DNA from 3 places in the Desulfosporosinus sp. BICA1-9 genome. Region 1 is predicted to be linked to each of the others. Evidence: riboswitches for the same ligand, from Rfam matches in the RefSeq annotation. Region 1 holds a riboswitch; each other region holds the start of a gene.
The links. Region 1 has a riboswitch for cobalamin ahead of JL57_RS32025 (bifunctional cobalt-precorrin-7 (C(5))-methyltransferase/cobalt-precorrin-6B (C(15))-methyltransferase). Riboswitches for the same ligand answer to the same signal wherever they lie in the genome.
Positions count from the first base shown of each region.

Region 1 (12,164 bases):
CTAAGCAGTACAGACAGGGTATTTCCAATCATCATAGATCCTACCTTGCAGACAAAACAGGAAACCTCAAATATAACAGATAATCATGTGTCCGAAGGACTTCCGAACTCTAACTTCGAGAACAGCCATATGCTCAAGACCGGTAATTCGACTGGGGGAGTTCATCGCTCCTATCTTAAATTTAATCTGCCAACGTTAACGGCTTCTGATATGGTTGTTAACGCTAATCTGTATATGAACTTGTTAACCCCTAACTCGGCCGTTAGACAGGTTAATGTCCACAAAGTCCTAGGTGACTGGAGCGGGAACTCAATAATCTGGAACAATAAACCTAATTATGATACAAAAGTCGTCGATTATCAATTTGTGAAGGATCTTGCACCATATTATACTTGGGATGTCACAAGTATTGTCAAAGACTGGTACACAACCGGTAACAATTATGGGCTAATGCTCAAAAACCAAGATGAAGTAAATCCTGGTTACACAGAATACGTTTCGGCGAATACTAGCAGTGCTTACACCTCATTAAGAGCGAGTGTCGTCTTATCCTATATCAACAACTCTGGCTTGGAAAGTTATTGGACGTATCACTCCCAGGATGTCGGAAGAGCCGGAACAGGCTACGTCAATGATTACAACGGAAACGTCATCTTCGCCCATAATGATTTAGAGATGAATGGCAACAAGATGCCCATTTCCTTAAACCACGTGTATAACAGCAATGATAAAGATACTGACCTTAAATACGGACCCGGCTGGAGACTTAACTTAAATCAAAGGATCGCCGAACAGACCATAAGCGGCGTCCCATACTATATCTATACCGACGGAGATGGCACCAAACATTATTTCAAATATGACTCATGAAGAAATAAAGTAATATCTAAATCAAACTTAAACTTATTACTACGAACAACTAACGTTCAGAGCGTTAGTTGTTTTTTTCTAAAAAACAAGAGAAAGGACTGAAAGAATCAAAAGATCGTAGAAAGATGGAAAAACATCCAAACGTCCAATGATGCCGGTAAACTTGATGACTATTAACAGTACAACCTGGAAATATCCAAACCAAGAAAGACTATGATTATTCCGGTACAGGGTTAACATTAACAAATAGCAAAACCTACAATTATGCAGATGCCAACTGGAAAGATAAACTCACCAGCTATGACGGTAAAGCGATAACCTATGATGCTATAGGTAATCCCCTGACCTATGACGGCTGGACCTATACCTGGGAAGCGGGAAGACAGCTTGCTACCATGAGTAAGGGAACAACCAATCTTTCGTTTAAGTATAATGATTCGGGGATAAGGACTCAAAAGACCGTTAACGGAGTTACGACAAACTATTACTTGAATGGTGATAAAGTAACCCTAGAGGATAACGGTACGGATAAGATATATTATAGTTATGATGCTGCCGGAAACCTAGTGAGCATGAACTTAAACGGCACAGAGTACTATTATATTCGAAATGCACAAGGGGATATTATTGGGCTGTTTGACAGTGCAGGAACACAGGTTGTTGGATATACCTATGATTCCTGGGGTAAGCTGATTTCGACAGATGGAAGTCTAAAGGACACGGTAGGAGCTAAGAATCCGTATCTGTACAGAGGGTATAGGTCTGATAGTGAGACTGGATTGTATTATCTGCAGAGTAGATATTATAGTCCCGAGTGGGGAAGGTTTATTAATGCGGATGCTGAGGGCGGAAAAGTAGGACAGCTATTAACTCATAATGTGTTTGCGTATTGCATGAATAATCCTGTAAACATGTCTGATCCAAATGGCAATGTTGCTTAGTGGATTATTGGTGGAGTAATAGGAGCAATTGCAGGCGCAGCATACTCATATACTACAACTGGTTCTCTAGATAGGAGATATGTTGGAGGGGAATGTTGCAGCTGGTGAAGTTGGCAAACTTTTAAGTCATAACGTATTTGCATACTGCATGAATAATCCTTTTATATGGCTGATGAGAGTGATAATTGGCCGAGCTGGAATTCTATCAACGCGGCACTGAAGGTTGTTGCAGCAGTTGGATCGTAGTCGTAGCAGTGGTAGTAACATGTGCTTCGTTTGGAACCACGGCACCGCTAACGGCTATAGCTGCAGCGGCTGCAATCGGTATACTTGTTTTACACCAAGCTATAGCGGCATGGGAGAAATCAAGTGATGATCCACGTGTGAGAGAAGAGTACTATTCGAGACGCAAGGCAGTATTAGATGAAAAGGCGGCTGTAAGGGAAGCGGAACTCAGATTGAAGGAAGGGATTGAGCGGGGATTAGCAGAAGGTAAAGCAATAGGTAAAGAAGAGGGTAAAGCAGAAGTTGCTAGGAACCTGATAGACCTTGGAGTCGAGATCTCAAAGATTGCTAAAGCAACAGGTTTATCCGAAGAAGATATTAGATTACTGAAGAATTAGAGTAAAATAACGCGGGGAAAAAACGAGGGGACAGGTGCGTTGTTTCCGAAACAACGCACCTGTCCCTCTGTTTTCCCTCGATTATCTTTAGTCTGATTAATCTTCGATAATTCGTCCGTCTGTTGATATTGTGACGACATTCCATGGTATCATTTTTCCGCTGCTCGACAAGGCCTTCTTTACAGCTTGAACTAAACCGCCACAGCAGGGTACTTCCATTCTTAAGACCGAGACGCTTTTTATTTCATGTTGTTTTAAAATCGCTGTCAGTTTCTCAGAATAATCGGTATCATCCAGTTTGGGGCAGGCAATCAGGGTGATCTTATTGCGCATAAACTTTTCGTGAATATTGGGGTAGGCGAAGGCAGTGCAGTCAGCGGCAATCAGCAAATGTGCGTTATTGAGGTAAGGTGCAGTTACTGGTATTAATTTCAACTGGCAGGGCCACTGTCCAAGTCGGGAGTGTGAGTTTTCAGCAGAATGAACTGGTATGTCTTCAAGTTGTCTTTTGTCCAGCACTTTTGCTTGGGTACCGGGGCAACCACAGGGAAGGGAGGCTACAAGCTGTGGCTTGTTTTTCTCCATATGCTTTTTGACAGCTTCTTCGTCATAGACGACAGTTTCTCTCTCTTCAAGCACGATAGCTCCAGTCGGGCACTCAGGTAGACAGTCACCAAGACCGTCACAATAGCTTTCAGAAACAAGCCGGGCTTTACCGTCAATCAGTTGTAAAGCACCTTCATGACAAGCAGTGACACAAAGGCCGCAACCGTTACACTTTTCTTCATCTATTTTTATAATATTTCTTAACATTGTCATAACCCCTTTCGAATGATTGTTTTTACAGGTTCATTATATTACAATGAAAGAATTAAATCGGTATCTGAGGATACAAAAATGAGTAGGGGTGTGTGATGTTTGAAAAATACTTGGATAAAGTTTCGCAAGTAAGCCTTTTTCAAGGAATTGAAAGAGATGCCATTTTAGCTATGTTAAATTGTTTGAAGCCTAAAGTTTGCAGCTATAAAAGAAGTGATTATATTGTGACGGGCGGAGATCCCTATGAAAGCGTTGGAATAGTTCTCAAGGGTACAGCGACGGTCAGTAAAGAAAATGCCGCAGGAAACAGGATTGTTATGACACTTTTAAAGCAAGGGGATATTTTTGGTGAGTTAGTCGCCTTTTCCAGCCAAATGATCTGGCCAGCAACTGTTCAGGCCCATGAAGCTTGTGAGGTTCTTTTCCTACCGAGAGGAAAAATTGTTGGCGAGTGTGACAAGATGTGTTCATGGCACAGAATTCTGATCCAGAACTTTTTAAAGATAATTTCCGAAAGAGCCATGATGTTGAACAAGAAGGTTGAATATCTGACGATCAAAAGTATGCGCGGGAAAATCTGCACATATTTATTGGAGCAATATAAAAAGACAGGCGACAAAAACATAATTCTGCCCTTAAATCGAAATGAACTCTCGGATTTTCTAAATGTGTCTCGTCCATCCATGTCCAGAGAAATGCGTAAAATGAAGGATGAAGGAGTTATTGATTTTCATTTGACTGAATTCGAAATTTTAGATTTAGAAGCCTTAAAGTATATGAGTGATTTATAGTGGATAATAAATCTCATTTGTATCAAAATATATTGTAATGCATTAAACAATATGAAGGAGATACAATTGTGAATGTTGATGTGATAGGTGTTCCAATTGATTTGGGAGCAAATAGAAGAGGCGTTGATATGGGCCCAAGTGCCATAAGATACGGCGGCTTGAAAAAAGCCATAACTAACCTTAACATAGGTTATAAGGATATCGGCAACATTGATGTGCCTATTCCTGAAAGCTATGATGATTTTGTAGATGAGAGTTTCAAGAACGAAGAAGAAATAGGCTATGTTAACAAAAGCTTAGCTTCCTTAGTCAGGAAGAGTCTTTTAGAAGGGAATTTGCCGATAATTCTCGGTGGCGATCATAGTATTGCAGTTGGGAGTATTCTGGGCACTCAGAGTGTATTAGAGAATATTGGTGTGCTTTGGATAGATGCCCATGGGGATTTCAATACCAGAGAAACTACGTTGTCAGGTAACTTGCATGGAATGTCCTTAGCTGCATCAGCAGGTTTTGGGGCATTGGAAATGACGGGATTTAAACCTAAGGATGTTAACTACGTAAACCCGAAAAAAGTTGTCTTAATAGGCGCAAGGGATATTGATAATGAGGAAGCTATATTAATCAAAGAATCGGGTATTACAGTATTTACAATGTCTGATATTGACGAGTATGGGATGAAAGAGGTTATGGTTAGAGCTTTAGAAATCGTAGCCGCAGATACTGAAGGCTTTCATGTTAGTTTTGACTTGGATGTCATGAATCCTAATGAAGCTCCTGGGGTAGGAACTCCTGTAAACGGAGGTCTTACATTTAGAGAAGCTCATCTAGCAGCGGAAATGATCTCTAATAGTAAGAAATTGCGTTCTTTAGAAGTCGTTGAATTAAATCCTATTCTTGATCATATGAATCAAACAGGCAAATTAGCTGTCTCGCTTATTTGTTCAATGATCGGAAAAAGAATACTTGGGTGAACACTATTTTTTAAGAAGGTATTTTGAAAAAGAGGAATTTAGTATATACTTATAGAATATCTCATTATCAGTCGATTGGACTATTCATAAATTTAATAGCGTTATGCTTAAGGTTCCTTTGTAATAAAGGATCTAAAAGGGGAAGTCGGTGAAAGTCCGACGCGGTCCCGCCACTGTAAACAAGGAGTTCTCTTCGAAATCCTACGCTCAAATGCTGGGACAGAGATGAGAATGATGATCTGAAGCCAGGAAACCTGCCTTAAGTAGCATCACAAACCTACGAGCGATAGGAGATGTGTGTGTTTATTTAGGGTAAACCATACGAGCCGCTCAGGCTCGTTTTTTTATTACCCACAACACAAGGGAAGAAGGTTTTTCATGTTACAAGTAATCGGTATCGGCCCTGGAAGGCCGGAATGGTTGCCCCCTGCAATTACTGAACTTGTAAAGAACTGCGAAATTCTAATCGGAGGGTCTAGGGCTCTAAAACTCTTTCCTGATTTCACAGGGCGCCAGTACTCCCTATCCGGTGACCTAGCTAGCAGTATAGAAGTGATCAGAAGCGCACTTCTAGAAGAGAACGTTGTTGGAGTTCTCGTCTCAGGCGACCCAGGGTTTTTCAGTTTTTTACCTAGACTTAAGAAGGAGTTTCCGGAGGAAATAATCGACGTCTATCCTGGGATCAGTTCTCTTCAATTCGCTTTTGCAAGAGCCGGGCTTCCTTGGCAAGAGGCCATCTTTGCAAGTGTTCATGGTCGAGAATTGTCTGTACTTCCTCAGGTAATTACTCGTCCCACAGCGGTTCTAACCGGTGGAGAAAATACGCCTCAGAAAATCGCGCAACTCTATATGGAGCGTGGCAATAACCCTCTTATTTCAGTCGGTAATGCCCTTGCTTATCCAGAGGAATTTTGGTCAACAATGGACGCAGAGCATTTGGCTCAGGAAAAAACCATGTTAAAGAATGCTATCGTTATCCTCTATCCAAATACTATTCAAGATTCTCAGCACTCCCCTAAACAGGGTGTAGGTTGCAGGCTTGGAATTCCAGACGAAGAGTTTCTGCGCGGAAAGGTTCCCATGACCAAGGCGGAAATTCGGGTTCAAGTACTCGCCAAAGCCCAAATTTCGAAATATGATCAGGTCGTGGATATTGGAGCGGGTACGGGGAGTATTAGTATCGAAGCAGCCGGCCTCGCTTCTGAAGGTGTAGTATACGCAATTGAGCATAATTCAGAGGCTCAAGCACTTATTCTTGCTAATCAACTCAAGTTTGGAGTTTCAAATCTTCGTCTGATTCCTGGTGCTGCGCCAGATGTTTTCGGGGAACTTCCCCCAGTCGATGTCTGTATTATTGGTGGCAGTAATGGACGTTTATCAGAAATCTTAAATACGGTTCCCCTTGTTGAAGGGGGAAGAATCGTGATCACAGCAGTGACCATCGAAACAGTGGCTCAAGGATTGAAACTGCTTACAGACTTTAACTATCAGGATATCGATACCGTCTCTATTCAAGCAGTCCGATGGAAAGCAGTACAAACTCTGCATATGGCCCAAGCTTTGAATCCAATCTTTATAATTTCAGCACGAAAAGGGGAAGCATCATGAATACAACCTGGGGAAAATTCTATGGAGTCGGGGTCGGTCCCGGTGATCCTCGGCTCTTGACTTTGCAAGCCGTTGATGTCCTACAATCAGTGGATTTGGTAGCTATCCCCAAATCCAAGCTCGATCGAGAAAGTGTGGCCTGGGATATTGCCAAAATTCATTGTCCAACTAATGTCCGACTTGTCGAACTCGAAATGCCTATGACTTCGGATCAGCAGGTTTTAACAAAGGCTTGGCAAGATGGAGCACAAACCCTCCTAGTTGAACTGAAACAGGGTAAATCCGTTGCCTTTATCACGCTGGGAGATCCTTCCCTTTATAGTACTTACAGCTACCTACTTAACATCCTTCAGGAGGAATTACCACAGGAATGTGTTATCACAGTGCCAGGCATTACGGCTATGTCCGCGGCGGCAGCCAAGATTAACTTGCCTCTTGCTACTGGGGATGAGCCTCTTCTAATCTTGCCAAGTACCGAAGATGTTGGAGAATTTCTTAATTTCCCCAATTTAGTCTTAATGAAAGTCTCCCGCAGGCTTCCTGAGATTTTAACGCTTCTGAAAGAGCGCGAGAGAAAAGCGGTCTTGTTAACTCGCCTTGGACAATCCGGAGAGAAAATCCGCTGGGAACCTAAACCAGAGGATTTCACTGCCGACAAAATCGATTATCTTAGTTTGTTACTCGTGAAAAAAGACTTATTGGGGAGGGGAAACAGTGAGCCAGAAAAGAACTAAGGGTAAAGTTATCTTCGTCGGTGCTGGTCCAGGGGATCCTGAGCTGATCACGATCAAAGGCTCTCGGGCGCTGGAAAGAGCGGATCGCGTGATTTATGCCGGGTCTTTAGTTAACCCGGAATTACTTGGCATTTGTCGTCCCGGTACCCCGTTTCATGATAGCGCCCACCTTACACTGGAAGAAGTGGTCGCTCTAATGTTCAAGGGAACCCAAAGCGGAGAAACCATCGTCCGACTCCATACAGGAGATCCCAGTATGTATGGAGCTATAAAGGAACAATTTGAACATTTAGATAAACAGGAAATACCGTATTCTGTTATTCCGGGGGTCAGTTCGGTGTTTGCAGCAGCCGCAGCAGTTAAACGGGAATTTACACTGCCGGAAATTAGCCAGACCTTGATACTCACCCGCTTAGCCGGACGCACTCCCGTTCCAGAACGTGAAGCACTTGCCAAATTAGCGCAACATCAAGCCAGTATGGCGATTTTCTTAAGTGTTCAGGATATGGGATCCGTCGTCCAAGCCTTATTGGAGGGTGGTTATCCGGCCTCCACCCCTATTGCTGTGGTCGCAAAAGCAAGTTGGCCGGATGAAGAGGTTCTGCTGGGAACCTTAGAAACCATCGTGGAAAAAGTTAAAGATGCAGGAATTCGTAAACAGGCTCAAATTCTTGTCGGGGACTTCTTAGATCCGGCCAAGGGGTACGCCCGTTCCAAACTCTATGACCCGACCTTTACGCACGAATATAGGCAAGGGACAGAAAAGTGAACATAAATGTAGGCCAAGACGTGGATGTAAAAACGAAAATTGCGCTTGTGTCTTTAACGGACCGAGGGTTGGACACGATCCAACGTATTGGAGAAGGGCTTCCGAATACCGTCCTTCAAAAAGTCTATATTCATGAGAAAGTGCTCGGTCAAACTAAGAATCAGGGTGAAGCACAAAAACATGAGCTGCAACTGCAGATCTTTACTCGTTTGAGGGATATTGTCCCGAGACTGTGGCAAGAGTATTCGGTGTTGATCTTTGTCATGGCGACAGGAATTGTTGTACGTCAAATTGCCTCTTTAATAGAAGGAAAAGATCGAGATCCTGCTGTGCTTGTCTTAGACGAAGCAGGGAAATTCGTGATTCCTCTGCTTTCTGGCCATTTAGGTGGCGCAAACGCTTGGGCCCATCAGATCTCTGCACAACTTGGAGCATTGCCCGTTATTACGACAGCTACGGATGTAAGGGGAATGGTGGCGCCTGACGAATACGCTCGCAGGTATGGCTGGAAAGTAGAACCTATCGATCATTTGCCAGCGGTCAACCGCTTGCTCTTAGAACAAAATCGTCTCAATGTCTGGGCAAGTTATCCTTTGAAATCTGAGCACCATACCTGGGTAAGTGATCCCCATTATCATTTCTTGTCCGAAAAGGAAAAAGATCAAGCAAATGTTATAATCGATGCTTTTCCACATTCAAGCCTTAAGGTGGATTGCCTGTATTTAGTCCCACCCATTTTAAGTGTTGGGGTGGGGTGCCGTCGCGGGGTTTCTAGCGAAGTTATTTTAGAGAGAATCAGGACGTCAGTAGAACAGCTCGGAGCCTCCCTGAAGGCCATCTCAGGAATTTATAGCGTTGATCTGAAATCTGACGAAGTGGGTCTGATTGAAGCGGCTAAATACCTCAGAGTTCCGTTTCAAACCTACCGAGCAGATGAACTACAAGCGGTTAATCTTCAAGAACAGTTAAGTCGATCAAACTTTGTAAGGGAAAAGATAGGAGTGGACGGTGTATGCGAAGCAGCGAGTTTACTGGGAGCCAAAAGGGGACGGCTGGTTCTGCCCAAGACCAAGGGGCAGGGGGTCACAGTGGCGATCAGCATAGAAAACTTTTTGTCGTAGGCCTCGGGCCGGGGGACCAAGACCATATGACAACACGGGTTCAGTCGGTATTAAATGAGGTTGAATTTATCGTGGGCTATAAAACCTATATCGACCTGATTCGGCCGTTTATAACCCATCAACAAATTGTTGCAACTGGGATGCGTCAAGAAATTGATCGCTGTCGAGAAGCCATTCGTTTGGCGGCAGAAGGACACCGAGTCGCCGTCGTAAGCAGTGGGGATGCCGGAGTTTACGGCATGGCTGGGATTATTATCGAGTGTCTGGAACAAGAAGACCTCCTCGATCTACCCCTGGAAATCATTCCTGGAGTGACGGCAGCCTCTGCAGCAGCTTCCATGTTAGGTGCTCCCTTAATGCATGATTTTGCAGTGGTTAGTTTAAGTGATCTTTTAACGCCTTGGGAAGTCATCGAGAAACGAGTGCGCTTAGCCGCCGAAGGTGATTTTATCTTTGCCCTTTATAACCCGAAAAGTAACGGTCGTCCACAACACATAGAGACCGTACGGGAGATTATCCTCCGCTATCGTCATCCTGAGACTCCTGTAGGACTGGTTCGTGAGGCTTTACGTGGGGATGAATCGAGCGTGCTGATTACCACCTTGGGGGAATTCACCAAGCACCCCATCGACATGCTCACGACGGTGATTATAGGTAACTCTCAAACCCGAATCGTTGGCCCCTATATGGTGACTCCTCGAGGATACAAACTGTGAGGCTTTTGGTCCTAGCAGGAACAGAGGATGGGCGAGAGCTAGCGGATGCCCTGATGCAGAGGGGACATGATGTTTTGGTCTCCACTCTGACCGCCTATGGCGCAGATTTGGCACAAGAACAAGGGCTGCCAGCTCGCTCGGGAGCGATGGATGCAGAAATCCTCACTGATCTTCTCCAAGCTAATTCCTTTTCAGCTCTGGTGGATGCTACTCATCCCTACGCGGTACGGGTGAAAGAAATGGCCAAAACCGTCTGCGCAGAGCTAGCCCTACCTTACCTCCGCTGGGAGCGCTCAGCACTGGAGCTAGCCGCTCATCCCCTTATTCATTGGGCAGAGGGCCTACCGGCCGCAGTACAAATGGCAACGAAGTTAGGACAACGTATTCTGCTCACCACCGGAAGTAATGGGTTGCCTGAATGGGTAGCTCATCCTTCAATGAATGACAAAATGCTCTATATTCGCGTGCTCCCTACGTCTGAGGTGTTAGCGCGTTGTGAATCCTTAGGCTTTAAACCCAATCAAATTATTGCTGCTCAGGGTCCATTTTCCCAAGCTTGGGATGAAGCCATGTTTAAGCAATTAAAGATCGAGGTGGTGGTAGCCAAAGAAAGTGGAAAAGTTGGCGGAACCCTCGAAAAAGTACAGGCGTGTCTCAGCTTAAACCTTCCCTTGGTGATTCTAAAACGACCCGTTGTCGAAATGGATTCAAAACGTTGTACAGTGACCCAATTTATTAAACAATTGGAGGAAACGATACCATGAAATCAGAACTAATTCTTTTAGGACACGGTAGCCGCCGTGCCGAGGCTAATCAAGGACTTTTAGTGGTCGCCGAAAAAGTAAGTCGCTTAATGGAACAACCGGTAACTCCTGCCTATATGGCTCATGATCACCCGAGCCTTCCCGAAGCGGTAGAAGCCAAAATTAAAGCTGGCGCATCTAGTATTGTTGTCATGCCGCTCTTTCTCTTCCGCGGAGTCCATGTGACGGTGGATATCCATGAAGAATTACGAGAAATTCGGGAACAGAATCCGAAGGTGGAGATTGTCTTTACCAAAGAACTGGGAGCTGATGACGGGATTGCGAATTTGGCCAGTCTGCGCATCAAGGAGGCTTTAGCTGAATGACAACCGCCTTCATTTTAGACCCGAGTCAAATCGAAGTAGAAAGCATGCGGATTATTCGCGCTGGACTAACCCGTCCCTGGCTAGAAGCTGACTTTCCAGTGGTAGAACGGATAATTCATACAACTGGAGATCCTTCCTTAGAATCGGCCATTGCGATTCATCCGGAAGCGATCGCCTGCGGGCTAAAGGCTCTACAAGAAGGTGCCAACGTGATTACGGACGTTGAGATGGTTCGAGCAGGGATTTCCAAAGAAAAACTCAAATCCTTGGGTGGGACAGTGGAATGCTTCTTAAATTCTTCCGGTGTTCCCGAACAAGCCAAAGCATGGGGCATCACACGCTCAATGACGGCTTTTCGTATGAATGCCGAGGGTCTGCGCGGCTCAATCGTGGCGATTGGCAACGCTCCAACGGCTCTCATCGAAGTCTTGCGTTTAGCTGAGAATCCGGAGACCCGCCCTGCTTTGATCGTCGGAATTCCCGTGGGTTTTATCGGAGCAAAAGAGTCTAAGGATTTACTTTGGGAGCACCAAGAGTTCCCTTCGATTACAGTCCTCGGGACGCGAGGAGGAAGTCCCATCGCTGCAACAGTAATTAACGCCTTAATTTATACAGTTTTAAAACAGCTTAAATAAGCTCAAAAAGCACCGCTTAAGAAAAAGAGGGTGAAAATAATGTCTTCAAATCATCAATCAACAGCCAAACTTATGATCCAGGGGACCTCTTCAAGCGTTGGAAAGAGCGTTTTGGCTGCTGCATTTTGCCGAATTTTTTATCAAGAAGGCTACCATGTAAGTCCGTTTAAAGCACAGAATATGGCGCTTAATTCCTTTGTGACCACAGCAGGCGGAGAGATGGGGAGAGCTCAAGTGGTTCAGGCCCAAGCTGCTGGAGTCGAACCAGAGGTACGAATGAACCCAATTTTACTTAAACCCAGTGGGCCAACCGGCTCTCAAGTCGTTATTATGGGCAAGTCTCAGGGGAATGTGACAGCTCTGCGTTACCATGGGGAATATCAACGTATGACTTGGCCTTATGTGACTGAGGCACTCCACGGCTTGCTCAAGGACTA
Region 1 is NZ_JUEE01000258.1:5,591-17,754, reverse strand. Features, by position in the region: gene JL57_RS32055 (DNRLRE domain-containing protein) at 1-870, shown strand, start outside; gene JL57_RS32050 (RHS repeat-associated core domain-containing protein) at 1,266-1,811, shown strand; partial or broken gene JL57_RS32045 (Rpn family recombination-promoting nuclease/putative transposase) at 2,144-2,434, shown strand; gene JL57_RS32040 (ATP-binding protein) at 2,531-3,247, opposite strand; gene JL57_RS32035 (Crp/Fnr family transcriptional regulator) at 3,349-4,044, shown strand; gene rocF (arginase) at 4,113-5,015, shown strand; cobalamin riboswitch at 5,109-5,292, shown strand; gene JL57_RS32025 (bifunctional cobalt-precorrin-7 (C(5))-methyltransferase/cobalt-precorrin-6B (C(15))-methyltransferase) at 5,394-6,623, shown strand; gene cobI (precorrin-2 C(20)-methyltransferase) at 6,620-7,357, shown strand; gene cobM (precorrin-4 C(11)-methyltransferase) at 7,338-8,126, shown strand; gene JL57_RS32010 (cobalt-precorrin 5A hydrolase) at 8,123-9,247, shown strand; gene cobJ (precorrin-3B C(17)-methyltransferase) at 9,274-9,963, shown strand; gene cobK (precorrin-6A reductase) at 9,960-10,727, shown strand; gene JL57_RS31995 (sirohydrochlorin chelatase) at 10,724-11,092, shown strand; gene JL57_RS31990 (precorrin-8X methylmutase) at 11,089-11,727, shown strand; gene JL57_RS31985 (cobyric acid synthase) at 11,767-12,164, shown strand, end outside.

Region 2 (12,164 bases), on a different contig from region 1:
TTAACCTATTCTGTTATTTTTAACTTAGGCATGTTTACTTTGCTCCAAATACACTACAAGGATCCGCGCTGGGCTTGGTTAATTTCACTCGTCTCTGGTAGTTTTATAATGATTTACTTCAAGATCCCCTTATAGCCTTCTCAAAAGGTTTTTTTACACCAAAGAGATAAGGTGGCAAGGGACGTAACAAAACATTTACATAAGTTTCGTTACGTCCCCTTTTCTTTGGTTTATCAAGATCAGCCGTTTAAGAGTCGAGTTTATCTTTATCCCAAAATCCCATGTATCTCTTCTTCGGTTATCTTAACTAAAGTCTCAACCTGTGCCTCCGTAAACTGTTCCCCAGACTCCAAGGTCACTAAACAATCCTCAAATAGGGTGACCAACAAGCCATTTATTTGTGCGTACCTTTCCTTGGCATTCGAGGGTTCCAGAACCTTCCCACCCCAAATCCCAGCCATACGGTCGAAGAGAAAATTAGTAATTCTCCTCATGATCTGGGCTAAGATCACGACCTTTCGATCAGTAAGAGTCACAATACTTTCATACGTTGATTCTTGGACCTCCAGGCGCCCAGCTTCCTGCAGATCTAGGTGAGCCTTCGTTCCTTTTAAAACAATCAGGTGATGATAGAGCATGTTCGCCGTAATCGCCAGATTGTTTATTAGATCATTGCGCTTTAGAAATTCAAAGTTGACCCGGATATCTGCCAAGGATGAATCGGGCTCAAACATGATAAACCCAATATTGGGTTCGATCCCGTATTGGCGGAGGATTCTGATCGCCCTCTCGTTCTGAGCAACCGTTGTCATCTTATTTATCCGTTTTAGGGAACTGTCACTACCGCTCTCTAGTCCTATGAGAATATGGCGAAGGCCTGCTTCTACCAAGGCACTTACGGTTTCCTCATGGATGTCGTTAACCCGGGCCTCGATGCCAAACCGAATATTTCTGGATTTAAGGAGCGTTGCCAAGCGCAAGGCTCGTTGTTGCCCTCTTTCACCCGGACCGAAGAAATTGGGATCGGTAAAATAGAAATCCTCAATTTTATGTTGTGCAATTAAGTCATCGATTTCCGCGATGATATTTTCCGGAGTTCGACCACGCCACTGAGAGCCCTGTCCATAAAAAGGGTTGATGTAGCAGAAAGTACACCCCCCATAGCAGCCCCTACTCCCCTGAAGGTTTACTTCAGGCAGACGGAACAGGGCTTCGGTTCGCACGGGAAAAGGGAGAGCGTTCAGATCACCCACCAGTTCACGCCGCTGGAAAACAATTATACCAGAGTCGTCCCTCTGAGCAAGACCGGGTAAATTTTTAAGACCTTGGTTAGTTAAGGTTTTTGTAAAATCTTTTGTTAAAGCTTCCACTACCATGGTAAAGGTCAGTTCCGGTTCGCCCAGGATCACTGAATCAATATCTGGGCACTTCAATAAAATGTCTTCAAAGTCAGTGGTCGGATAATACCCGTAAGCCGTGATATACGAGGAGAGTTGCTCCGCTTTAACCTTGTGGAGAAAAGCGTACAAGGCTGTGTCCGTCTGCCAATGGTAGACCATATGAACCCCTATCAAGTCCGGTTGCATAGCTTTTACCCTACGCTCTATTTCTTGGTAGTCGAGCCCATCCAGGAATCCTTCAATGATTTCGACCTCATGCCCTTCGCTTATGAGCATACCGGCTACATAACCAGAATGAAGACATGAAGAAAGGGGAGTATTGGCGATGTCATTACATCGTTCCGGGCAGACGGTTCGTGGGTGCTCTAATAATAGTATCTTCACTTTATTTCCCTCCTCACTTCCTGCCACATAAATATGTTTCTACACTGCTGAAGTGTTTCCAGCTTGTATCTGAAGGTATTAAACGGCTTCGGGTTGTAATAGGTGGGATAGAGCAGATCCGTTTCCGCATCGATAACCCCTTGCGACCTAGCCATTCTTTCGATTGCTGTGCCTGGTAGAATGCGAATATTATTCAGTATGATGGTTCCTAGATTCCTTTTCTTACTATGTAATTCATAAAGCTGTTCGACAAACTGGATGCTTTTTTCACAGGTTTTTTCCGTTTCTCCAGGCACATTGACCATAAAATGATAGACACTGACCACGTCCGTCTGAGCGACGAAACTTGCTGCTTTTAAAATCTGTGCCTCACTAAGATTTTTGCCTAGGACATCCAATGATTCCTGGCACAGACCGTCGGGGGAGAAGGAAAAACACTCACACCCAGCCCGTTCAAACAAAGCGACATTCTTTTCATTAAGCTGGTCTTCCCGCATAAAACCATCCCACCGAATCTTGAGCTTTCTGTGCAGTATCTCCTCACAGATTCCCTCAAGGTGACCGCGGGGGACGTTGAGTACAGGATCGGTAAAGTGAAAACTCTGAATACCATAGTCTTTATGCAAGAGTTCCATTTCATCCACGACCGCAGCAGTCGGGCGGCACCGCAATCTCCTCCCTTGAAGCTGCGGATAAACACAATAAGCGCAGTTAAGAGCACAACCCCGTTTTGCCTCAATTCCAATCGTAGGAACGTAGTTGTTAATCCCTTTATAAAGCTCAGGATCCAGCAAAAGTCGATTCGCAGGAACATAATTAGCCATGTCAAAATTAGTGGCAGGCGGTGAAACGCGCACCCTCGAACCCTCCCGCCGACAAAGCCCAGCCAGAGGCGGAGGATTTTCTATAGAGCGAAGAAGAGCTGGAAAGGTGACTTCTGCTTCTCCTACAATTCCGTAATCTAATTCAGGCACCTCTAACATCAGCCGTTCCGGGAAAAGGGAAAAGCCGGTGCCGCCCACAATCAACCAGGCTTGGGGCAGAACAGCAGCAATCAACCGAACCGTGACAATAAAGGGAGAAATCAGCGAACTAGTTTTATTGCCCAGTGGATCAATATTCCGCAGGGATAAACCAATCCCCTCAGGTTGGAATGTCTTGAGCTTCTCTTTCAGTGCTCCATAAGGATCCCTTTCCAGATTCATATCCAAGATACTCACCTCATGACCATACCCTTGAAGGCGACCGGCCAAAAGGACAATCCCGATAGGATAGACTCTCTCCTGAGAGAGGTCTTCTACTGAAGGGGTTTGAATCATCAAAACACGCACGTAAATTCACTCCAATAACAACAGGGCAAAATATCTGACGTAGTCGCCCTTGTCGCGTAAAATCTGAAGATTAAGACCCGCCCGTCGGACGGTCTCGTAGACATCAATGCCCGCCCCTTCCATAGAGGGCCTAGCATCCCGTGTATTGCGACACTTCCCGTCGGTAGCGCCCACAGCGCAGGTTGTGCAAAGAAGGCATGGGCCGGCCCAATAAGCGAACGCTTTATGAAATCCTGCTAAAAAGGCTTCTCTTTCAGCGTCCAAAACTCGGCTCTGAAACACTTTTCCTGGAGGTTCCCCCTCCAGAAGCAGAGCGTGTGAAAAGTCTTGCAGTACCTCCCTCGTTTTTTGAGGTGAGGGACTATTGGGTGGGCAGTGGGCATGTCCATACCGATCACAGCCAAATTGGCAGCGGAGATCCGTCCAGTCAGCAACATGGATGCTTTCTTTATTGATAGGAAGAACTTCTCTAAAACCCATCGCTTTAATCCTGGCAATCAGACGGGTTCTCTCATCCAGACAGAGACTTTCCAGTTTCTTTTTATCCTTGGCCGCGAAGATCAGCGCAGTGTCCGTCGCTAAGGGGATGAGCTCAGTTGTATAGAGTTTTGACATGGCTAATTGTTCTTTTACCCATGTTCCAGAAAAGATCCTGCCATTGTAGGTATTGATAAACATATTTAGATCGAGCAGTGCAGCCTTAGCAGAGAAGTGCTCAGGGAAGAAATCATGGATGACTAGGAGCCCTTCCGACTTGAGACAATTTGCTGCACGGTCCAAGATTAGAGGAATCTCTTGTTCTGAATAGGCGTGAATAATATTTGAGAGAATGACCAAGTCAAACCCTTCCTTAGCAACGGACCAGGGTTCCAAAATATTGCTCGGTATGTAGGAAACCCGTTTCCCCAACCCCTTCTTGTCCATCAACTCCTGTGTATAGCTGAGGACTTCCTGAAGATCCACTAAAGTTGCCGATAAAGAAGGAGAAATCTCCAGAAAACCGCAGGCAATCGCCCCAGAGCCGGTCCCTATATCAAGTATCTCCCCCTTCAGATCAAGCCCCTCGAAGAAAGGCAGAATCTCTGCCACCTTAGATTCAGCAATATTATCCATAGCATTGATATACTTACGGATCCGCTTGGCAAACTGCTCTTGACCCTCTTCTTCGACTGGAAAATTCACTCTGCCGCCAGCCTTAAGGCATTCGGTAAGGTCCTGCCATCCTAGCCTAAGGCCTTTACGCCAGAGGATCGAATCTCCTTGATACCCACTCTTACCAAGGACAAGATGGTCGCCGGCAAGCTTGGTGTTATAATAACGTTTACCATCATAAACCACTAACCCTATTGTGCAAAGAGCCTGAAGAAAACGCCCCAGACCAGACGGAGGCATATCTAGTGCTCCTGCAATTTCGTCAGTCGTCATGCCTCTAGGCTCCAGAAAAGTAAAGACTTCCAGTTCAACGGCCGTAAACAGTGCCTCAGAAAACCAGTACCCGGTTGCCAGGTCTTCCAAATACTGAGGTCCTACACCCTGGGGATTATGCCGAAAAAAGGGTGTCGATCCCATCTTTATTACCTCCCCTCAGGATCTCCAATGCGTCCACTCAATGTCACTTTTTTACCTCTCATTAAATTCGAACCGGAATGGGATACGCTCCATCAAAACAGGCTAAGCAAACACAGTCCGTCCCAAGTGCTCGAAGCAAGCCTTCCTCAGAGATATAGTGTAGCGAATCTGCTCCTACAAACTCCCGAATTCCCTCTATATCCAATTGATTGGCAATGAGTTTTTCTCGTTTTACCGTGTCAATCCCATAGAAGCACGGATAGGCTACCGGAGGAGAACTGATTAGAAAATGTACTTCTTTGGCCCCTGCTTTTCTGACCATTTCCACCAGTTTCGAACTGGTGGTTCCTTGGATAATCGAATCATCAATCATAACAACGCGCTTATTTTTCAGGACACTTGCATTAGCATTAAGCTTCAGACGAACGTCCACTTCTCGCATTTGTTGAGTAGGTTGAATATAGCTTCGATGGACATAACGGTTTTTAATAACCCCTTCTCCAAAGGGAAGCCCCAGTGCTGTGGCATACCCCAAGGCAGAAGCAGTCCCGGAGTCTGGGACCGCAATCACAAGATCCGCCTCAACTGGATATTCACGGGCCAGTTCAATGCCCATCTGACGTCTACTTTCCGAGACACTCAGCTGATCAATTGTACTGTCCGGTCGGGAAAAATGGATATATTCAAAGGCACACGACGTGCGTTCTAGTTTAGAAAATCTCTGGTATGAGTGGAGTCCATCTTCATCGATCACCACAATTTCACCGGGCTCCACATCCCTCACAAACTCTGCACCAATGGTATCGAGAGCGCAACTTTCTGAGGCCAAGCAATACCCATCGCCGATACGCCCAATACATAAGGGACGAACGCCATGGGGATCCCTGAGTCCAATAAGTTTATCCTCTGCCAAGATAACCAAGGCATACGCTCCACGTAGATCCATCATGGTCTTAAGCAGCGCATCTTCCAAGGACTCCCGGCGATAGCGAGTAATGAGGTTAATCATCACTTCGCTATCAATCGTTGTTTGGAAAACTGCCCCGTTTTTCCCCAGTTCTTCACGTAGTTCTAAGGCATTGGTTAAACTTCCATTATGAGCCAAGGCCATCATGCCTTTTTGGTAGTGTACCACCAAAGGCTGAGCATTCGCAAGCAGCTTTGAACCCTTTGGGGAGTATCGGACATGTCCAATCGCCATTTTCCCCTTCAAGCAATCCACAACATGGTCTGAAAACACTTCCGATACCAAGCCCATTCCTTTATGCACATCAATGCTTCGTCCATCTGAAACCGCGATTCCAGCACTCTCCTGTCCTCGGTGTTGAAGAGCATAGAGCCCGTAGTAAGTTACACGAGCAACCTCCAGAGTGGGGGCATAGATCCCAAAGACTCCGCATTCCTCTTTCGGTTTATCCTCTCTAAATTCGAACACGTTTGCCCCCCTCCCCTTAGTTCAGTGCTTAGTCTTCAAATTTCTTCGCTTAACCGCTTCTGCAACGCTTCGTCCTTCGCCTCGATATCCTGCAACATTTGGGCTCGATAGACTTTAACCTTCATACTCAATGGTTTATCCTGACTTGCCAGAATCTGTACCGCAAGTAACGCTGCATTCCGAGCAGCACCGATGCCTACGGTTGCCACTGGGATTCCCGGGGGCATTTGTACAATGGAGTAAAGGGCGTCGATTCCTTCCATGGCACCACTGCTCATCGGAACACCGATGACCGGCAAAGTTGTTGCCCCCGCCACAACCCCAGGCAAGTGGGCTGCTAACCCTGCCGCGGCGATAATAAGTTTTCCCCCTTGAGCTTCAAACCCTTTCACCCAATCGACCGTTCGTTTCAACGTCCTTTGGGGGGAAGAAATGATAACTTCAAAAGGAACCTCAAATTGCTGAAGAACTTCCAGGGCTTCTTCTATAACTTGATAATCTGAGTCACTTCCCATAATGACCCCAATCTGGCTCATTTGCCTCACCCTCCTTGTCAATAGTGCCCTCTTCCCGTTAGTTAGCAAGTTCCTCCCGTTTTCCCAAGGTGTTCCCCAACTAATTTCATGGCACAGAACCCACCACACATAGAACAGGCTTCCGCCCCCTCCTCGTTACGCTCTCCTCGGACTCGGCGAGCTGTAGGAGGATCAATGGACAATTCAATTTGTTTTTCCCAATCTAAGGCTTTACGAGCATGAGCCATAGCTAAGTCCCATTCACGTACACCCTTAACACCATTAACTATATCGGCAGCATGAGTCGCAATGCGCGTAGCTATGACCCCTGCGTGAACATCTTCAGCGGTAGGTAAGCGTAGATGTTCGGCAGGTGTAACATAGCATATGAAGTCTGCACCGGCCATAGCTGCCGCTGTGGCCCCGATGGCTCCTACGATATGGTCGTAGCCCGGCGCAATATCCGTGACTAAATTTCCAAGTATATAGTATGGAACATGATGACAGAGTTGCTTTTGGAGCAAGATCGTTGCTGGGATTTGATCCACGGGCACATGGCCCGGGCCTTCTACCATCACTTGGACGCCAGCTTCCAAGGCTCTTTGTACCAATTCTCCCGCCACAATCAAGCCTTGGACTTGGGCACGGTCCAGAGAATCTTCAATACAACCGGGTCGGATTGCGTCTCCAATACTCAGCGTTACATCGTATTTTTTACAGATTTCAAGCACACGATCAAATTGAGTATAGAGAGGATTCTCTTGCTCGTTGTGGAACATCCAGCCTGTTAAAAAGGCCCCTCCACGACTTACAATATCTGTGATTCGTCCTTGATTTTTTAATCGTTCAATAATAGACATGTTTAAAGCAGCATGAATGGCCATAAAATCGATGCCACGCTTTGCCTGACGTTCAATCATTTCGAACATATCATCAGCGGTCATACCGACAACGCTTCCGTGTTTAGCAATACTCTCCATACCACCTTGATAACTTGGAACAGAACCGATAGGTAATGTGAAATTATCGAGCACCTGATGGTGGAAAGCATCAACATCTCCGCCAATACTTAATTCCATAATTGTATCCGCACCAGCAGCTACGGCAACCTTTATTTTATGGAGCTCATCCGAGAAGTCCACACAGTCCGGTGACGTACCGATGTTGGCATTTACTTTGGTGCGAAGACCTTCCCCTACTGCGACTGCGTTACAGTTCTTGTGTTGTTTGTTCTTGATGATCACGACCCGACCTTGAGCAACCTTCGCACATAACTCATCCGCTGTAAGCCCTTCTACTTTAGCTAATCTCTCTACCTCAGGTGTAATAATTCCTTGTCTTGCTTTAATAAGTTGTGTCATTTCAATCTCTCCATTCTTACTTTTTATTTGGCACGATGCATCCTGTCCTTACTAATTAATCGAATCACAAATCTCGAACCACGCCTTAACGTCCCTATATTCGAACCTCGATCATCGAACCTCGAACATCGATTCAGCATTCCCACGGCAGTTCTTGAAAGAACTCGCCAGCCACAGCCATGGCACAACCCTTTTCACATTTTGTGCAGAAAGGTTTTTCACTCGAGTGGAAATCCGTAAGCCTTTCTTGATCTAAGGCTAACGTTTTCTGGGCCTCTAGATTCTGCTCCCGCCGCGCTCGACTCATTTGCAGGTCCCAAGTTTCAGCGCCTGGGTAACCTTTGGCTAGATCCGCTACATGAGCAGCAATACGGGAAGCCACTACTCCCCGATAGACATCCTGCGCATTGGGATACCCTATATGTTCGGCAGGTGTGACGTAGCAGAGAATGTCTGCTCCAGCAGCACCAGCCATGGCTCCACCTATAGCAGCGGTAATTTCGTCATATCCGGGAGCTACATCCGTCGATACCGGACCGAAGACAAAATACGGAGCACCTTGACATACTTGTTTTTCTAATTTAACGGTTGTCGCGATTTGATTAGGTGGAGTGTGACCGGGTCCCTTGATCATGATTTGAACCCCCGCTTGTCTGCTACGCTTTACCAGCTCGCCTAGAACGACGAGCTCCTCAGCTTGAGAACGACATAATGAATCAGCACCTGCACCCGGTCGCATAGCATCCGCTAAACTTAAAGTAACTTCATACTTTTGGGCAATTTCCAGGATGCGGTCGAACATAGTATACAAAAAGTTCTCCTTGTTATGATAAAGCATCCAGCCCATCAGTAAGGACCCGCCTCGGCTCACCAGATTTAGCACCCGCTGGTCTTCCTTAGCCGTTTTAAACAATCCGGAGTGAAGGGCACTATGCAAAGCCATAAAATCTACTCCATCGGCAGCTTGGCGTTCCATAACCTTGAAAAAGTCTTCAGGTTCAAGTGCTAAGGCTGAACCCTTAGTACATACAGCCTCAGCAAAGGCCTGATAAACAGGTAGTGTACCTAAAGGTAACGGTACTCTTTTTATAATTGTCCGCCTTGCCTCGTCCATATTGCCGGCTGTACTCAAATCCATGACCGCATTGGTTCCTGCCCTGATTGCCTCATCCACTTTAAATAGTTCATCAGCAAGACTATCCTCGTCTGCAGCTAGGCCAATACTAGCACTAACTTTAGTGCTTAGGCCTAGTCCAAACCCTTGAGGCTTTTGGGGCTTGTGGTGACCGTTATAGGGAATAACAATTCGTCCGGTAGCAACCCGTTCCATAAGGAGTTGGACATTCATGTGTTCGTTTCGGGCTACCAAGGTAAACAACGGGATTTCCTGACCCTTTTGGGCCATTTCCATTAACGTCAAAACAACAATCTCTCCTTTCTATATTTGAATCATTCCCTTGAAAAGAACAATCTGTAGTGAAAAAAATAAAAAAAGTCTCTAATCACAACGTGACTAGAGACTTTTCCATAATCTCATCCACACTACTCTTGGTTCTTCGACAAGGTAGGTTTGGCTTAACTACAAGGCAGGTCTCCTGGCTTACGGATCAACACTTCGAAGCACCTTCCGGGAACTAACCCGTGGTTATTTACTTCTTGCTCCCCGTTTACAGTGGCGGGACCGCGCCGGACTTACACCGACTTCCCTATTCTCCTCATGGTGAGGCACCTGTAGTTATTAAATTTTCTAAGCATAGTATAACTAATAAATGTATCATTGACAAGGCTTTTTAGTCGACAATTCTAGAAATCTCCATTACAAGCTTATCTTATTAATCATTACTCTGATGCTTCTTCTGTTTTATAGATAGAATCTTTGGAAATAATGCTGTACTCCCCGCTGCTTTGCACGATTCTAGAAACATGTCGAATTTGGTGCTTACAATCTGTACAGTAGCCAAAAGCAAAATATTTCTTCGTTTTAGTGACTTCCTTGTCTTTCTCAATAAGTTTGGAACATTGCGGACACGACATAGTCACTTTGTCGAGGAAAGCCTTCAACTCTTTAACTTTTATCTCATTTTCGATTTGGTTCTTTTCCCAGTTTATAATGGCCTTTTCAGAAAAATCAAAGACCTTTTTGAAAATCTCTGAGGTATAGAAGGCATCACTTAATGCATCGTGAAAGGGAACTGTTTTTTCAATCCCTAAGGCTTCCACAGCATTTTCTAGACTTGGTTGCATTGATAGAACCCCATGAGTCATATAGATTTGCTGAATATTAATAAATCTGTTGAAGGATAGTGCTTCAAAGCCGAAAAATTGACAATTATCTCTTAAACCTAAAATATCATCATGTCCCCAAGAGCACAAGATAGCGTCCCTTCCAAGCCATGAACTAAAGCTCCTGATTGCCTGAACGAAAGGGGTTCCTTGGCTAACCTGCCTTGTGCTGATCGTCGTTTTCTTCTTAACATAGGGGTTTATTCTCTTATAGATCACTGGCTTTACGATTAAATTAAACTCGCCAATGGTCTCCAATCGTTCGTTGAGTTTGACTGCTCCAATTTGAATGATTTCACTTTTCAAAGCGGGATTTGCACAATCACCTTCTTTGAATTTAAAAAACATATTGAATTCCAAATCAAAAACTATATAGTTCATTGTTACCTCCTCTATCACTATTTTTATTATAATCCTTCCAAAGAATAAACGCACACATATTAGTTTTTTAGTTTTATAACTTCCTTCTAAAAGTACAAACTTTTGAAGTTTGCTTGTAATACCAGGTTAATTAAAAATTAAATGAACGAAGTCTTTTTTTTGTTTTTCTGCGAATACTTAATCAAGAGGTGATATTATGTGGTTCAATAAAAGTACTGAAGATGTGCTAAAGGAATTAGCTGTAAACTCAACCACCGGGACTTTAATGGACTGGGCATTCGTTTTAGCACTATCCATTATTCCTTTAGTGATCAATGAACTTGTGAAAGCCATGCGCAGAAAATAACCTTGGACTTGGAAGCTTTTACAGCCTTTAATTCCACCGCAGTATTTGAAATTTTTCTTCTCCTGTATATTTACATCTTTTAGACATGAGAATGCTCCCCTTTCTGGTAGTAGGTTTTATTATTTAACCTGTCTACCTAGAGGGGAGCATATCAGTCTTCTTGGGGTATCTCTAATTAATATTATGTCTCATGAATTACCAAAAACTTAATTGTTGATAAGTACTGATCTTTTGGTATTGGTTGAGTAAGCGATCTAATTGCTGACTAACCTCTACAACCTCGTGATCAATGAGATTACGAGTTAGAGCAAATTTATTGAGTCTCTTACGTAGTTCCTCTATTCTTTTCAAAAGTTTCTTTTCCACGCGGATTCCTCCTGAAAATTACATTCCTCAGTAAGATTTTAATGCTTTTCTGGGGAAATGGCAAGAAGATAATATCCATTAATAGGCAGTTATTTGTCGTAATATGGTAAATATATCTTAAATGTAAAATGTTTTATATTGATGATTAGATGCTTTATTTTATTAATTTAAAATAATTACATTTTCAATAGGGAGTTTAATAAAAAAGGTAGTACCTGTGGTTCCGGTTTCGACGCATATCGTACCTCCATGACGATACACTATGTTGTAAGACACTGGCAATCCTAAACCTGTTCCATTTTCTTTCGTCGTCAAAAAAGGTTTACCTATGTTTTCAAGAACTTGTCCTGGTATGCCAGATCCCTGATCGCGAAACATTAAAACAACGTAATCCTGTTCAAGATAGGTTCTTATGGTCAAAACCCCACCTTCCAGCATAGAGTCTAAGGCATTACGGGCTAAGTTTAAGATAACTTGTCGAATTTCTTGCTCATTTAGTTTTAGATTGGGGATCTCTTCGAGTTCAACAATAATAATTAGCTCTTTCCTTAGAGCATCAGCTTGTATCATCGGTAGTAGTTTATTAATAATAGTATTAAGATTCTGCATTCTAAGATCTAGAGGATTGTTTCGACTTAACGAAAGGAACTCCGTAATAATTGAATTGCAGCGATCTAATTCTTCGATCATGAGTTGAAAATAATCCTTATACTCCAGAAGTACTGATTTCGTTCCTAGTAACTGAAGAAAACCGTGGACTGTTGTCATAGGATTCCTAATTTCATGAGCTATA
Region 2 is NZ_JUEE01000026.1:7,747-19,910, reverse strand. Features, by position in the region: gene JL57_RS02965 (CBO0543 family protein) at 1-135, shown strand, start outside; gene JL57_RS02960 (B12-binding domain-containing radical SAM protein) at 267-1,784, opposite strand; gene bzaD (B12 lower ligand biosynthesis radical SAM protein BzaD) at 1,781-3,115, opposite strand; gene JL57_RS02950 (DUF2284 domain-containing protein) at 3,122-4,684, opposite strand; gene purF (amidophosphoribosyltransferase) at 4,746-6,119, opposite strand; gene purE (5-(carboxyamino)imidazole ribonucleotide mutase) at 6,155-6,655, opposite strand; gene bzaB (B12 lower ligand biosynthesis ThiC-like protein BzaB) at 6,697-7,995, opposite strand; gene thiC (phosphomethylpyrimidine synthase ThiC) at 8,129-9,406, opposite strand; cobalamin riboswitch at 9,563-9,743, opposite strand; gene JL57_RS02925 (3'-5' exonuclease) at 9,835-10,659, opposite strand; gene JL57_RS33355 (hypothetical protein) at 10,856-11,005, shown strand; gene JL57_RS02920 (aspartyl-phosphate phosphatase Spo0E family protein) at 11,201-11,371, opposite strand; gene JL57_RS02915 (nitrogen regulation protein NR(II)) at 11,534-12,164, opposite strand, start outside.
Region 2: it holds a riboswitch for cobalamin, as region 1 does, so the genes downstream of both, thiC (phosphomethylpyrimidine synthase ThiC) here and JL57_RS32025 (bifunctional cobalt-precorrin-7 (C(5))-methyltransferase/cobalt-precorrin-6B (C(15))-methyltransferase) in region 1, are expected to answer to the same signal.

Region 3 (7,914 bases), on a different contig from region 1:
TTTCAAAATCTAAAATAATGCTCGGTATATCATCTGCTTCAAGTTCAGGGCAAAGTGTTGTTCTGAACTCATGCTCAAGTCCACTATTTTTAATGATTTCCATACTTTCCCGAATTGACGATAACTCCAACTGGCTTGTCCCTGTAATATGCTCATATTTGCTGAGCGGAGCCTTTAAGTCCATGGCGATAAAATCCAGCAGCTTATCATCAATCAACGCTCTCAAACTATCTGGATTTGTTCCGTTTGTGTCAAGCTTTACGAGCAAACTCATTGCTTTCAATTCTTCGATAAAAACGTGAAGATTCTTTTGCAACGTCGGTTCTCCTCCGCTTACAACCACTGCATCGATCATTCCTTTTCTTTTAGAAAGCCATTCGAAAATTTCTTCAGGCAGAATAGCGTTTGAAGTGTCGTTAGTGTCTAGTAGGCTGACGTTGTGACAATAACCACATCTTAAATTGCAGCCCTGGGTAAAAACCACAGACGCTATCTTCCCTGGATAATCCACAAATGACGTCTTCACAAATCCTGCAATATTCACGCTACCACCTCTGGCATCATGAATTTTTTTCTCTGAGTGTACTCTTCTTTCTTGCCAAGATTATAGTTCTTGACCGGTCTAAGGTATCCTGTCACTCTGGACCACACTTCGGTTTCAGCACCACACTCAGGGCAACTGAAATGTTCCCCGCTGATGTATCCGTGAGAGTCGCAGATACTGAAGGTTGGAGTAATCGAGATATAGGGGATTTTGTGTTTGCTAAATATTTTTTGAATGAGCCGCTTGCAAACCTCAATATCTTCAACCGCTTCGCCGAGATAGAGGTGCTGGACCGTCCCTCCTGTGTAAAGAGACTGCAATTCGTCCTGTAGCTCTAAAACCTCAAAAATATCATCCGTATAACCTACCGGAAGTTGGGTTGAGTTTGAATAATAAGGAACCTCATCGCCAGCAGTAATAATTGAGTCATACCTTTTAGTATCCAACATGGCCAGACGGTAGGAGGTTCCTTCTGCAGGTGTCGCCTCTAAATTGTAGACGTTTCCTGTCTCCTGTTGAAATTTAACCAGCAGCTCCCTCAAATAGTTCATGACACGCACCGAAAACTCGCGACCTTCTTCCGTTTCAATCCCTTTTCCCATGAAATTGAGTAAGGCCTCATTCATGCCGACAATACCAATCGTACTGAAATGATTGTGCCAATAGTGCCCAGTCCGCTCCTTAGAATGTCTCAAATAATAACATGAATAGGGATACAGTCCCTTTTCGGACTGCTGCTCAATAATTTTACGCTTAATTTCCAAGGCCGTGCGCCCGATTTCAGCCATTTGTTTCAGACGTTCCATAAATTCCTGTTTTGTCTGGGACAGATAGGCTAATCTGGGTAGGTTAATGGTGAATACACCAATCGATCCTGTGAGAGGATTGCTTCCAAACAACCCCCCACCTCTTTTTCTAAGTTCGCCGGTATCCAGCCTTAACCTACAACACATAGATACTGCATCTTCGGGAGACAGATCAGAGTTTACATAATTCGCGAAATAAGGAATTCCATACTTACAAGTAATTCTCATAAAGGCATCCGCTACAGGACTCTCCCAATCAAAGTCTTTAGTAATATTTAGGGTTGGAATTGGGAAGGTAAACACTCTTCCCTTAGAATCTCCTTCCAGCATCACTTCGCAGAAAGCCAAGTTGAACATATCCAGCTCTTCCTGAAAATCTCCATGTTTAGCCTCAGTATAGGTTCCGCCAATAATGACCTGCTCATCTCTCAACGTGGAAGGCACCTTGATGTCAAATGTAAGGTTAGAAAAGGGACACTGAAATCCAACCCGGGTTGGAACATTGATGTTGAAAACAAATTCTTGCAAACACTGTTTGACTTGAGTAAATGTCAATTGGTCCTTCCTAATAAACGGCGCACAAAAAGTGTCAAAGCTTGACCAAGCCTGTGCTCCGGCAGTTTCCCCTTGGGTTGTAAAGGTAGAATTTACGATTTGCCCAAGAAACGATCGTAAATGTTTGGCTGGACCGCTTTCCACCTTGCCAGGTACTCCTCCGAATCCGTCCAAAAGGAGCTGTCTCAAATCCCAGCCTGCACAATAGGGTCCAAAAAAGCCCAGGTCATGGATGTGGCAGTCGCCGCTTTCATGCGCCTCTTGTACTTCCCGAGGGTAGAGTCAATTTAAAAAGCCCCTCGACGCTGAGCGCCAAGAGGCTGTGTATATCCCTGAATACAACACTTACTTATAGAACCCCCCTATCGCTCGTAGAGTTATAGTTCATTAAACAAAGGCAGGTCTTCTGACTTTGGTTCATTAATGCTTCACGCCTTCCCGGTATCTACCAGTGGCCTATAGTATGAAACATCTCCCCATTACAGTGGCGGGACCGTGCAGGACTTTTACCTGCTTCCCTTTTAAGCTGTACTCTTAGTACTTGCACCTTTATTTTCCAATATTCAATTGCTATCATGTTATCGTATATTAACCTAATATGTCAACCATGAAGATATTATTTTATACCCAAGTTTGACGCAATATTTTTCCATCTCTAGGCGTAACTATATTGTAACAGGACCTATGCACTTAATGCTAGGCCTTGGAAAATTGGATAACCTTTACCCCAAAATATACGGATTTCATCCGGGTAAAATTCATCAAAAAGCCTTGCAAATCTATGCACAGTTATGTCAAACTGGATATGGACCTGTTGAATCCCTTTCCGGGCTTTCAGCTGGATCTCGCAACGAGTGTGGTAAAGGCTGCTGACCATTTCGCCGTGGGTGAAGCCTTCTCCATCACTCGTTTTTCCTTTATTTTCATACCACTGAGCATAATTAAGTAAGGTTTCTGTCGTGAAAATCAGCTCTAAATTGGCGTGCTGGTGAATCTCAGCTGTAGAATGATAATCGCCTAAGTCGGCTAGAACCTTATCCATGTTTCCTGATTCCACTCCTTCTACAACGCATTCACGATTTCTGGGCTAAGAAAAATCGCTTGCTCTTCTATTAAATTGTTAAATTAAACATATTACAAAAGCAATACATGGTTAATACTCTATTCCCACTCGCGCCAATATGCCCTTTTCCATGGGATGTTTACGGGCAGTTATTTCCGAGACATAATCCGCTAACTCGATCAGCTTTAATGGGGCATCCCTCCCTGTCAGAACGAGTTCCAATTTTAGTGGCTTGATCTTAACAAGCTCGATTACTTCCTCCAGAGGCAGGAACCCGTAATTCACAGCGGCCATAATCTCGTCCATGATGATCAAATCCCATTCCCCGCTCATGACGGCCTCAAAAGTATAGTTCAGACCAATCCGCATTTCCCCTTTTAGTCCTCCCATTTCTTCTTCTGTCATTCCCCAAGTGAATTTATCGTTTTCTTTATATTGAAAGAGTTGAAAGCACGGACCTAAGCTGGCGATGACCTTCATTTCTCCCGTAATCCATCCTTTTAAAAATTGAACCATGAGGACCTTAAGTCCCTGTCCATACGCCCTGATCCCCAATCCGACTGCTGCCGTCGTCTTCCCTTTCCCTGCACCAGTATAAATATGGATGAGCCCTAGTTGCATGCTTATTTCTCCCTCATTGAATATTTTCTATTAGTGAATATGCCGGTGATGAATATCCGGGGTATGCGGATGTCTATGCTCTGTTGTTTTGTGCAGATGAATGTGCGAATGATATCCACTCTTTGGTAACTTGTCACCCTGACGAAAATGTGCATGATGCAGATCATTATGGCAATGTCGGTGTTCGTGCTCATACTCTGTATGTCTGTGTAAATGAATATGTCCCTCTTTTAACAGCAATACAGCGCCAAAAATCATAACAGGCAAAGATACAATAAACTGAATCCCCTGGGCTTCTCTGAATAAGAAAACGGATAAGATAGCGCCCAGGAAAGGCGCAATACCAAACAAAGCACTCGTTCGTGCTGAGCCTAGTTCTCTCATCGCCCGAATAAAAAGGACAATACTAAACCCATAACTTAAACAACCTAAGATCATAGCTCCAACTACATAGATCAAATGCGGAAAGGGTTGACCTATAATCAAGGCCAATACTAAGGAAAACGCTCCCGAGCTTAGCCCTTTGATCGTTACGATTGAAAGCGGATCTTTGGCCGAGACATTGCGCGTAAAATTGTTGTCTACCCCCCATAAAACGCAAGCTGCAAGTACCCCTAGCGAGCTAAGAGAAAAACCCCATTGACCGGAAGTATTCCAGGAAAGCAATATGCTGGCAATGGTTATTAAGAGAACTGCACTCCAGATACGCTTGCCAATATTCTCTTTAAATACAACTCCCGCTATGATGGTTGTAGCTACTCCTTCAAAATTTAATAAAAGCGAGGCGGTAGAAGCAGATGCATTCTTGAGCGAAAACATCAGAACTATCGGGGCCGCAATTCCGCCGGCCAGTATTGCACCAATAATCCAAGGCATATCACTTCTCACGATCCTAGCTTCATTACTATAACGCTGATCGGCTTTTTGCAGATATCGCCAGAGAAACAGTCCGATTCCACTTCCTAAGTACAAAAGCGCTGCCATAGGAACAGGAGCAATTTCCCCTAAAAGAAGCTTAGATATAGGAGCACTTACCCCAAAAAGGATGGCGGCCGCTATGGCCTGTACTATTGGAAAAGCAATTGTTCTATCGTTCATTTACCAGCACCTCCGGCAACAGCTGTTAACTGTTTTACTTTGGAATATTTGCATCTACCCAATCCAGCAGTTCATTGACACTATTCACAGTCAATCCGGTATTAGCCTTGGTTCGTTTGACAAGGACAGTCTCTAACCCTAATTCTAAGGCTGCCGAGATTTTCGTATCTGTCCCACCGGCGGACCCACTGTCTCGGGTCAAAAGAATATCTGCTCCATAGAATTTAAAAAATACTCTGTTCACCTCTTTGGAAAATTGCCCTTGCATAGCAACGATATCCCTGGGCGGAATGCCCATATCCTGGCATTTTTGGACCAAACGTCCTTCCGGTAGAACCCTGACAACTAAACGAGCCAATCGGGCAAAGGGGCTTCGCACAATGCTTTCCAGTTGGTGACTTCCTGTCGTGACGAAAACCGTTACAGGCTGCCCTTTCTCTTGATGCAAAGCACCTACGCGTTGTTCCAATTGGAGCAACCCTTCCTCCCAACTAAAGACTGGATAAATTAACGGGCTGGCAGGAATTATTGTCTCAGGTCTTTCTAACCTAAGATAAGGAATGCCCCGCTGTTCACACCATTGGCGCAAAGGGGCAAACTTCACACTGCTGGAAGGAGGGCTGGCATCAATGACTAATGAAGGCGATTGGAAACATATCTTTTCGCTCCATGATTGTATTCTCATTAGCTCAAGCCGTTTGAGCTTGAGACATTCACTAATCTCACGCGCCGCTGCTGTTTCTCCTAAAAGTAAAATCATTGCTAACCTCCATAGAGCTATACGTTCTAAGCGCTTTGCTGACCGCTCTTAGCTGGAATATTCTGAAATAAATCTTCTTTTGTTTTTGGTAAAGGGGTAGATGGAGGCAGCCATCCTTTTTTCACCAACTCACCATGCATTTCTATCAGCCATGGAATCGTCAAATCAGCTCGTTCCACAATCTCCGGGCGCATAAATAGTTCGCCTGGTACTCCATGCGCAATGACCTCTCCACGGCACATTATTGCTAACCTATCTGACCAGCTATAGGCTAAATCGACATCATGGGTCGATAGAATAATCGTTTTACCCTCAATGCTCAATTTTTCCAGAAGCTGCATGAACTCCTGGGAGTGACGAGGATCCATACCGGCGGTTGGCTCATCAAATATAATGACTTCCGGCTCCATTGCCAATACTCCCGCGATAGAAACCCGTTTTTTCTGTCCGTAACTTAATAAGTGAGTCGGTTTATCTTCCAGTTCTGTAGTCTCAGTATCTATCAAGGCTTGTTTAACTCTCTCTGTCACTACTTCTTCTGAAAGTCCGAGATTGAGAGGGCCAAAGGAGATATCCTGCCAAACGCTGGCGGAAAATAACTGACTATCTGGATCTTGAAAGACAATTCCCACTTTCTTGCGTAATTCGATCAGCGCCTTGTTTTTATAGGAAATATCTTGTCCCTGGTATTTTATTGAACCTGAACTAGGACGATAGATTCCATTAAAATGCATAAACAAAGTGGATTTTCCAGCTCCGTTTGATCCCAGAATAGCTAACCTTTCTCCCTTTCGAACTTGTAAATTCACTTTACGCAAAGCATTTGTACCATCCGGATAAGAATACTCTAAATCAACGGCTTCAAGTATGAACTCTGACAAACATATTACCTCCAAAGCAAATTCAATAAGATTAAAGGGATCTCGAGACCAGTTATTATGAGATAATTTTTGAGGCTAACGGGACGTTTCTTGGTAAGCACATTAATCTCTCCCGTGTAACATCGCGCTGCCATGGCATTGAAAAGTTCTTGGGATTTCACAAAAACTTTTCCAAAAAGAGCAGAGAAGAGCCGACTCATAGAACGGAAAGAACTTTTCTTGGAGACATAACCTGAACGAGAAAACTGGGCACGGCGAATCGTGGTGGCTGTTTCCATAAAGACAAAGATAAAGCGATAAATTAGCACCATTAATTCGGTAATTATAAAAGGAACTTTCATCTTGTGGAGTACTGCAATAAGTTCAGTGAGAGGAGTGGTCAAGGCTATAAAGTAGAGACATGATACAGCCCCTAACGATCTTAGAAAGAGATTAACTGCTGTGATCAGATCTGGGTAACGCATTCCTATGGTTAAACCATTAACCGTTTGAGCTAGCCAAAATCCAGCAGGATTGGTCGAAACTGAAAATGCAATCGTTAATACGCTTATCAGAAGAAACGAAAGAGGAACAAGCATAAGCTTTACAAAAACTCGGGCGGGGATGCCTGCTTTGATGACTATCCCCCCCGCCATTAAAGCTAAGACGATTAGAGGGGTGATTACCGCGGGAGCGGTTAGACACACTACCATGGTAATCATCGCAAAAAGTAGCTTTTCCGTGGGATGAACGGTTTTTAGATTATTGCTGTAGGCGAAACTATCTATGGCAATCACGCTTGATCCCTCTTATTTGCACTGTGTTTACCCTTCGAATAACCTAAATAATAAAAGACGAATCCGCTTCCGAGGGCAGCCTGCAAGGCAAACAAGAACGATTCAACTTCTCCGCTGGGTGGTTCCCAAAATGATTCAAACCAAGGTGTATAATCGGCGTTAAGCGCGCTGATCGCTTCTGATGCCTGAGCATCAGCACCAGCGAATTCAGCATCACGCGCAATATAAAGTGGGAAAAAAGCCAAAACAGCTACAAATACCAGAATTATCATGTTCTTAGAAAAGAGTTTCATGCTTTCACCCCCCGTTTAATGGAAGATAACGTTTTGCCAGTAAAGGCAGTTAAAATCTGTAACTCTTTTTGACTATAAGCTGTAAGGATATTAAATACCATTACCGTAAGTAAACCTTCGCTAATGGCTAAAGGCACCTGAGTGAACGCAAAAATGCCCATGAATTTGAGTATGGCAGCCGTTACTCCGCCTGAAGCCGCGGGAAAAGCTAGCCCCAACTGAATGGAGGTTGTAACGTAGGTCATTAGATTTCCCAAAGTTGCCGCCATAAAAATTGAGAGCCATTGGGGAGCCCCCAGCTTTTTTAAGCCTTTGTAAATTCCATAAGAGACAAAAGGGCCAACAATACCCATAGAAAACGTGTTTGCTCCTAAGGTTGTTATTCCTCCATGAGCCAGCAAAAGGGCTTGGAAGATTAAGACGATCATTCCTAAAACGGTCATAGCCGTAGGACCAAACAGAATGGTGCCTAAACCCACTCCCGTAGGATGCGAAGAGCTACCGGTTACTGACGGAA
Region 3 is NZ_JUEE01000135.1:20,282-28,195, forward strand. Features, by position in the region: gene JL57_RS16125 (anaerobic ribonucleoside-triphosphate reductase activating protein) at 1-544, opposite strand, end outside; partial or broken gene JL57_RS16130 (ribonucleoside triphosphate reductase) at 541-2,187, opposite strand; cobalamin riboswitch at 2,284-2,471, opposite strand; gene JL57_RS16135 (hypothetical protein) at 2,588-2,947, opposite strand; gene JL57_RS16140 (cob(I)yrinic acid a,c-diamide adenosyltransferase) at 3,059-3,589, opposite strand; gene JL57_RS16145 (DMT family transporter) at 3,620-4,687, opposite strand; gene JL57_RS16150 (precorrin-6A/cobalt-precorrin-6A reductase) at 4,722-5,447, opposite strand; gene JL57_RS16155 (energy-coupling factor ABC transporter ATP-binding protein) at 5,474-6,328, opposite strand; gene cbiQ (cobalt ECF transporter T component CbiQ) at 6,334-7,104, opposite strand; gene JL57_RS16165 (energy-coupling factor ABC transporter substrate-binding protein) at 7,101-7,397, opposite strand; gene JL57_RS16170 (energy-coupling factor ABC transporter permease) at 7,394-7,914, opposite strand, start outside.
Region 3: it holds a riboswitch for cobalamin, as region 1 does, so the genes downstream of both, JL57_RS16130 (ribonucleoside triphosphate reductase) here and JL57_RS32025 (bifunctional cobalt-precorrin-7 (C(5))-methyltransferase/cobalt-precorrin-6B (C(15))-methyltransferase) in region 1, are expected to answer to the same signal.